Linked DNA regions of Prolixibacter sp. NT017. The protein of the gene in region 1 interacts with the protein of each later gene in a pairwise test. Links are inferred from orthologs where the notes say so. Each region holds a gene or a part of one and is shown on either strand. Other genes may lie near its edges.

What was found. The genes of interacting proteins can lie anywhere in the genome.
Region 2: the proteins of GJU87_RS19510 (region 1) and ung interact in binary tests that used the Escherichia coli proteins (3 or more experiments, as listed by UniProt). The link is inferred for Prolixibacter sp. NT017 from one-to-one orthologs.

Annotation. Positions count from the first base shown.
Region 1 is NZ_BLAV01000001.1:4,694,946-4,698,985, forward strand. Bases 672-3,547 are described here. They hold GJU87_RS19510 (N-6 DNA methylase), read right to left. Parts: upstream 2,890-3,547; coding sequence 1,453-2,889; downstream 672-1,452. Other genes in these bases: GJU87_RS19505 (restriction endonuclease subunit S), read right to left, coding at 672-1,456; tnpA (IS200/IS605 family transposase), read right to left, coding at 3,299-3,547. Also shown: more of GJU87_RS19505, read right to left, coding at 1-671; more of tnpA, read right to left, coding at 3,548-3,751; hsdR (EcoAI/FtnUII family type I restriction enzme subunit R), read right to left, coding at 3,751-4,040. UniProt on the Escherichia coli protein: The subtype gamma methyltransferase (M) subunit of a type I restriction enzyme. The M and S subunits together form a methyltransferase (MTase) that methylates A-2 on the top and A-3 on the bottom strand of the sequence 5'-AACN(6)GTGC-3'.
Region 2 is NZ_BLAV01000001.1:803,360-806,852, forward strand. Bases 583-3,493 are described here. They hold ung (uracil-DNA glycosylase), read right to left. Parts: upstream 2,414-3,493; coding sequence 1,751-2,413; downstream 583-1,750. Other genes in these bases: GJU87_RS03220 (penicillin-binding protein activator LpoB), read right to left, coding at 583-702; GJU87_RS03225 (HAD family hydrolase), read left to right, coding at 891-1,541; nhaA (Na+/H+ antiporter NhaA), read right to left, coding at 2,539-3,493. Also shown: GJU87_RS03215 (COG3014 family protein), read right to left, coding at 1-20; more of GJU87_RS03220, read right to left, coding at 118-582. UniProt on the Escherichia coli protein: Excises uracil residues from the DNA which can arise as a result of misincorporation of dUMP residues by DNA polymerase or due to deamination of cytosine.

The DNA.
Region 1 (4,040 bases):
CAAAGTCTTCCCGATAGGTGTGATTAATGATGTGGCCTGCGAGGATGGCCCGTTCGGCCCGATCGCATTTTCTGGATGTGCCCTTATGAGCTTTTGGTTTTTTGTAAACCACTTTTAGCTCGACAGCTGTGGGGAGTTCTTCCTCTTCCGTTTTGGGTTGGGGTCGCAAAGCTTCGCGCAATACCTGTTGCAACAATAAGTTGTTTTGTTGTTGACTGGTTTTGATTTGCTCTTCCAACCGGTCGCAGTAATGCATGAGTTCGTCTAGTTTGGCTACGATGCGATGTTGCTCTGAAAGTGGAGGTAGAGGAAATATTAATTCAGATAGAGTTGGAATTTTGATGTTTGGTTGACCGGCCATTTGGTATGAAGCATGCTTTATTGAAGGTTGTTGGTACCTTAAAAAGTTCAAAATATATTTTGAGTTATAAATGTCTTTATAAGGATAGAACCCCACCATTGAATCAGTAAAACACATATCTCTACCGAGTACACCCAAATTCCCTATTGTGCCACCAACGATTGCTATTACAATAGTCCCCTTAGGAAACATCTTTGAAACTGCAAGTCCCTTTTCGTTCAGTGATTGAGGAGCTTCAAATATGATAGAGCCGATTTCATCTAAACTACCAATTTGAAGAAAAGGATAAGTACCATTAAAATATCTTAAATCGTTTCGTGGTCTCACAGAAAATCGGCCTCTACTCATAACAACTACATCACCCAATCTGCACCACACCCAATTTTCGGGTATTTCAAACGGGATTTCTTCTTCTTTGATGGGAGGCAGAAGTTTTTGCTTTTTAATTTTCTTCTCTTTGATGAGGCGCTCTTTTTCAGCTTTGATTTTTTGCAACAGCACCGAAGCGGGTTCATCATCGGGATTCTGAGGAACGAGTTTGCCCTGCATGGCTTCGCGCAAAAAGGCCTGACGGAGTTGTTTGACTAGATCGAGTTGGTGGGAGAGCTCAGAGGATAACGGATTTGATTCAAGAAATCTTAATTCTTCAATTATTCTTTTTTGTTCTTCAATTGGTGGTAGAGGTATCTTTAATGAAGATAATTGCTTTGGATGTATTCTCTGGGAGCCAACACCCCTTGCATATTCAATTAATTCTAAATATCGATTACCGGCTTTAAAAAAGTAATAAATCCATTCAGCAAGACAATCCTTTCTAACATCAAAGCTCGGGATATCTGCACTGGTTTCGAAACCGTCAAGTTCTTCTGGTATAACTCCAAAAGCCCCTTTATGAAAATTTTGTTTTCCGTAAATGAATTGGCCCGCTTTCCTAATGTATTGTTTTGTTGCCCCTTCTTTTTCAGAACCTACGGGCCTTCTTTCAACACCTTGAACATTTAATTTTACCCGTATCCTTCTTTCTATATTAGGATGTTCGCAAGGAATACGACTTTCCGATAAGAGGGTACCAAAAGTTTCCATTTTCCAGCTCATTTCACCGCCTCTTTTAACTGGTTCAACAACGTTTTGCTTTTGGCAAACGAGGTTTCGAGCATCTGCATGAGTTCGGCACTGCTGTGTTCGGTGGTTTCCTCCTGTTTGTTGGGATTCTTGATGTCCAAATCGTAGTTGCGGTCGATGATGGTTTGGATATCGACTTTCCAGCAGATGTCGGATTCTTTTCGGTTGTCCCACCATTTTTTAACGGGATCGAACTCTTTCAGCTTAATGGGTTTGGTTTTGCTGTAGCTCTTCTGTCCTTCGGGCAGGCGGTGCTCGTAGTACCAGATTTCTTTGGTAGGCTCGCCTTTGGTGAAGAACAACAGATTGGTAGCTACTGTGGCATAGGGCTGAAACACCGAATTGGGCAGCCGTATAACGGTGTGCAGGTTGCAATCTTCGAGCAGTTTCCGGCGCACCCGTTGTTTCACGCCATCGCCGGTAAGTGAACCGTCGGGTAGTACAATGCCGGCCCGTCCGCCTTTTTTCAGGAGGTGAATCATGAGGATGAGGAAGAGGTCGGCACTCTCTTTGGTCCGGAAGTTTTGCGGGAAGTTGTTCTCGTTGTTGTTGGCAACAATGCCTCCAAACGGCGGGTTGGCCAGGATGACTTTCACCCGGTGCTTCTCGGTGTAGTTGCTCAGCGGTTGGTCGAGCGAATCGCGGAAGATGATGTTGGGTACATCAATGTCGTGCAGAATCAGGTTGGTGGTAGCCAGCAAGTAGGGCAATGGTTTGTACTCCCAACCCATGATATTTTTCGCGATGCTTTGATTTTGTTCCACACTATTGGCCTGTTTCCTCAGGTGCTCGATGGCGGCTGTGAGGTAACCAGCGGTTCCGCAGCTTGGATCCAGGATTTTCTCGCCCAGTTGCGGGTCAATCATTTCGCAAATGAATTGGGTGACGGCCCGGGGGGTATAGAATTCGCCACTCTTGCCGGCACTTTGCAGTTCTTTCAGAATGGTTTCGTAGAGTTCCCCAAAGGCATGACGTTCTTTGGCAATATTGAAATTAATTTCGTTGAGCTTGTTCAACACCTTGCGGATGTTGATGCCGCTTTTCATGTAGTTGTTGTTGCCCTCGAATACTTCGCGAACAATTAACACCCGTTTGTTCCGCAAATCGTCGGATGCCGATACCGGCAAATTGCGAAGCGCCTGAAATAATTTCCGGTCGACAAATTCCTGAAGCTCGTCGCCGGTCATCCCTTCATCGTCTCCGGCCCAGGCATCCCAGTGCAATTCATCGGGGATGGGGCTGGTGTATTTATCGTTGAGGAGTTCGAGCTCCTTGTCTTTGTCGGAGAATATTTTGAAGAAGAGCATCCATCCCAACTGTTCGATACGCTGCGCGTCACCGTTGAGGCCGGTGTCCTGCCACATGATTTTCCGGATGCTGTCTAATATGCCTTTTAGGTTTGCCATGCCTTGGTTTTATTGGGCTAAAGCCCGTGGTGTTTTTGCCTTTTTTATCCCATGGCTGAAGCCATGGGCAATTCAGTCGTTCTTTTGGGTTATAGTGAATTGATCCGTTTGATTTGTATTAAATTGAGTGTGTAATCGTTTGTTTTCTTTTTGGTCTGTACTGGATGAAATGCCATCTGTCTTTATTCATTTACAAATTGTGTCCTTTTTTTGTTGGGCTAAAGCCCGTGGTGTTTTTGCTTTTTTATCCCCTGACTGTCCCGATTTCTCGGGACAGGGGCAATTCAACTGAAGTCAGGGGCAATTCAGTTAAATCCCGAGACAATTTAGAATTGTACTTGATGAATTGCCTCCGACTTTAGTCGGAGGGTGATTGTTAACAGAACTATTTCCGGCTTTAGCCAAATCTTCATTCCCTGGATTTTTGAACCCCAAATTTATGAATAAACTCGTCATACTCTTCCTGAAAAGTTTTGTGTCGGTGATGTTCCTCCTGATGTTTGATATAGTTCCGGACCTTATCTATCATGGACTCAGAAACCGACACGGCAAAATAATCATTCTGCCATTCCAGCTTTTTTCCTCTTAATGCTATGCTGAAATCCGGTTGCCGGTTGAACCAGAAAGAAGCTTCTCCTTTGATTAGCTGTACTACTTTTTGCAGCGTCTGGTCAATTCCCAGCGAAAACAGGCAGTGACAGTGATCGGTATAGCCTCCGATGTAATCAATATAAATATCTTTTTTACGTGCATTTTCGCGCATATGCTGCCATAGTTTGTCACGCACTTCCTTGGAATACAAAAGTGGTTCGTGATTTTTTGTACTCCACACCAAATGGATATGTACTTTGACAAACGGCATTATGCACCAGTGCTGTATAACTCCTGTTCCAGTTCTCTCAGGGCCTTCATGTAACTTTCTTTGTCCCCAAATTCATTGATAATTTCCATTGGTGAACCAAAAGAATTTAATGGTTTTACCTTTAGGATATCCAAACTTTCGATGTCGGTGATACCTTCATCGGCATATTTGTCCAGCAACGATTCCAGTACCTTTCTGGCTTGGTCGCCGTATTTTGTGAAATAGTTTCGTTTCCTGACATTATTGGCCCGTTCTCTTCGTGTGAGCGGAGGCTGGTCGAATGCTACGT
Region 2 (3,493 bases), 3.9 Mb from region 1 along the record:
AGGAAAAATATTTTCTTCATGCCGGGAAAGGGTTTGACAAGTTTGCGGAAATGGGAAAACAGCCCCGTGTTTTCCGGTTACCGGAACAGGGCTGTTTTATTTTTTTTGATACGAATTTTAGTTGCGGACGGCTTTCTTAATTTTCTTTTCGCCCATCCAAACAACTTCATTGGTTTCGAGATTAGTCAGCTCTTCGTTTACCTGGTAGAAAATGACTTTTTCGCGTTTGTACGAATCGACGATAGAGCTGATATCTCCCTGCATAATAAAGTCGGCACCCAGTTCGCGTCCCCACTTGGCTGCTGTGCCCGGCGAGGCATAAGTGTTTTGATCCTGACGTTCGGCACGAAGCTCGTCGCGTTTGGCGCCAGCCTGTACAAGGCGCACTTTCCCACTGTTGATAAACGACCGCTCGATGTCGTTAATGTATGTATCGGTATCGATGTGTTCGTGCGATTTGTTATAAACCAGTCCTACAACCACAACAGGTTTGCGTCCGTGTGCTCGTTCAAAATCGTCGAGCCAGCGTTGATTGAGCACTTGTTCGGTGAGTGCTTGTGCAGTGAGTCGCGAGTCAGTATCGTTCCAGCGACCGCTCAGATCGATAGCCTGATCGGTGGCTACACGGGTTACTTGTCGTGAACAGGAGCCCAGTATCAGGGCAAAAGTTATCAGGCCAAATAATTGAATTTGTCTTTTCATGATGATTCCTTTTGGTTACAATCTACTTTCGGTTTTCTCTTTTACAAAATATATACCGTAAGTTAAGACGATTGTTCGAATTATGCCACGTTATCTAACCACGACTCGTTCAAATTGTCGCAAAGGAAAACTCTGGAGCTAAATAGAAGAAGCTTTTCTTACTTTTTTATCTTTGCCCGAAAACACTCATGAGCTTCCGGAACATCCTTTTTGATTTAGATGGCACGCTTACCGATCCTAAAGAGGGAATTTTCAACTCCATTCTTTATGCTTTGCGCGAAATGAATATTGAAGCGCCTAAAGAAGAGACACTCCTTTCTTTTATTGGTCCGCCTCTGCACGATTCGTTCAAACATCATTTTTCCCTTACGGATGAAGAAGCTGACGAAGCAGTTGAACTGTATCGGGTTTATTTTCCCGAAAAGGGAATGTATGAAAATGAGTTATATGAGGGAATTCCCGAATTGCTTTCATCTGTTAAAGCGGCAGGAAAGAAGATCTATCTCGCCACCAGCAAACCCAAGGTATACGCTACCGAAATTCTCCGTCATTTTGGATTGCTGCCGTTTTTCGATGGAATTTCCGGCCCGGAACTCGATGGTACCCGTAATCATAAAGCGGAAGTGATTGAATTTCTTATCCAGGTATATGGCATTGTTCCGGAGGAATCAATAATGATTGGTGATCGGCTGCACGATATGAAAGGAGCTTCAACACACAACATAAAAGCGGTTGGCGTTACCTACGGATACGGTTCAGTCGGAGAGCTTCAGGAAAACGGAGCCTGGAAACTGGTTGACTCGGTAGAGGAGCTGGGCGATCTGTTGATGGAAAATTAAGGCAGAGGGGCAGGAAAAGGCAAAGAGGATAGATGGAGATTACGTGAACAAGAGAGGCTGAAAACTTTGAATGCCGAATGTTCTCCCGGGAAATCGGGATTGAATTGATTTCATATCCCAGGGAATCTTCGTTCGTACCAACAATAATCAACGGTCTTTTCTATTTTCAGTTAATTTTAAAATGAAACATTTGGAATTCAGCATTTCTTCTACCACTCGATCGGAGTTTTCCCATGTTGTTCCAGGTAGGCATTTGTTTTACTGAAGTGGCGGCAGCCGAAAAAGCCGCGGTCGGCTGAAAAAGGTGATGGGTGAGGTGCTTTTAACACGAGATGTTTATTGGTATCGATGAACTCGCCTTTGCGTTGGGCGTAAGCTCCCCACAGTAAGAAAACAAGGTTTTCCTTTTCATCAGCGAGTTTCCGGACCACTGCGTCAGTAAAAGTCTCCCAACCTTTGTTTTGATGCGAACCGGCCTGACGAGCCCGGACCGTTAATGTGGCATTGAGCAGGAAAACTCCCTGATGTGCCCATCGCTCAAGATTACCGCTTTGGGGTGCAGGAATATTCAAATCGTTGTTTAACTCTTTGAAGATGTTCTGCAGAGAGGGTGGAAAAGCGATTCCATCCTGAACGGAAAAGCAAAGTCCGTGTGCTTGGCCGGGGCCGTGATAGGGATCTTGTCCGAGTACCACCACTTTTACCTGATCGAACGGGCAGGAATCGAAAGCATTGAACATTTTCTTCCCGGGAGGATAGATGGTGTGTTGGGCATATTCATCTTTGACAAATTTCACCAACGATTCAAAATAGGGTTGATCGAATTCTTCGTATAATACATTCTTCCAGCTTTCTTCTATTTTGACATCCATAAAAAAGAGATGTTAGATTCAAGATTTTAGACTTAATCTTATTCTGATTTTTTTCGCCTTTGCCTTCTCCTGAGCCTGGTCTTCAGCCTTTATTGTTTATTTTTATTGTTCACGGTTCATTATTATCACGGTTCCACCGGATAACTGAATTCTTCATTTTTCGGTCGTGGAAGAATCCGGGACAACAGCAAATAGCCGACGACCCCGGCTACCAGCGAACCGCCTAAAACACCCAGTTTTGCAGCGTTTAGCATCGAAAGGTCGAAGTAGGCCAGGTTGGAAATAAAGAGCGACATGGTGAAGCCCAAGCCTCCCAGGATAGCGACTCCAAACATATGCGACCATTTGATATTTTGCGGCAACTCGGCTAATCCAATTTTCACACCGCCCCACGAAAGTAGTGTAATACCCAACGCTTTTCCAACAAATAGCGCCAGGGCCACACTCAGGCTCAAATAGCCGTACGGTCCCATGTTGCTTCCATCGAGCACAACACCTGCGTTACCGAGTGCAAATACCGGCATAATGAAATAGTTCACCATTTTGTGCATCATGTGTTCGATGCGTTGAGCCGGGCTCTGAACCATCTTTATCTGTCGCTTCAGATTATCGAGTTTATGTATTTCCTGGTCGGGAAGGGTGTATGATGTGGCACAATCGTCGCACATGTTGAATTTGTCGACATGGTCGTTGAATTCATTTGTCATCAGATTCCGGCGAACCGGAACGGTAAAGGCTACCAATACACCGGCAATGGTGGCATGAATACCCGATTTCAGGAAGAAATACCAGACAACGGTTCCGATAACGACGTAAACCCATGGCTTGCGTACTCTCATCCAGTTGAGGATAAGCAACAGGGAAATCAGTGCCAATGCCTGCATCAGGTATTCCAGTTGGAGGTTCGATGAGTAGAATATGGCTATGACCATGATAGCTCCAAGGTCGTCGACAATGGCAAGCGCTACCAGGAAAATTTTCAGCGAAAGCGGAACTCGTTTTCCCAGCAGACTCAAAATTCCCAGTGAAAAGGCAATATCGGTTGCCATCGGTATTCCCCAGCCTTGTGCACCGTCTTTT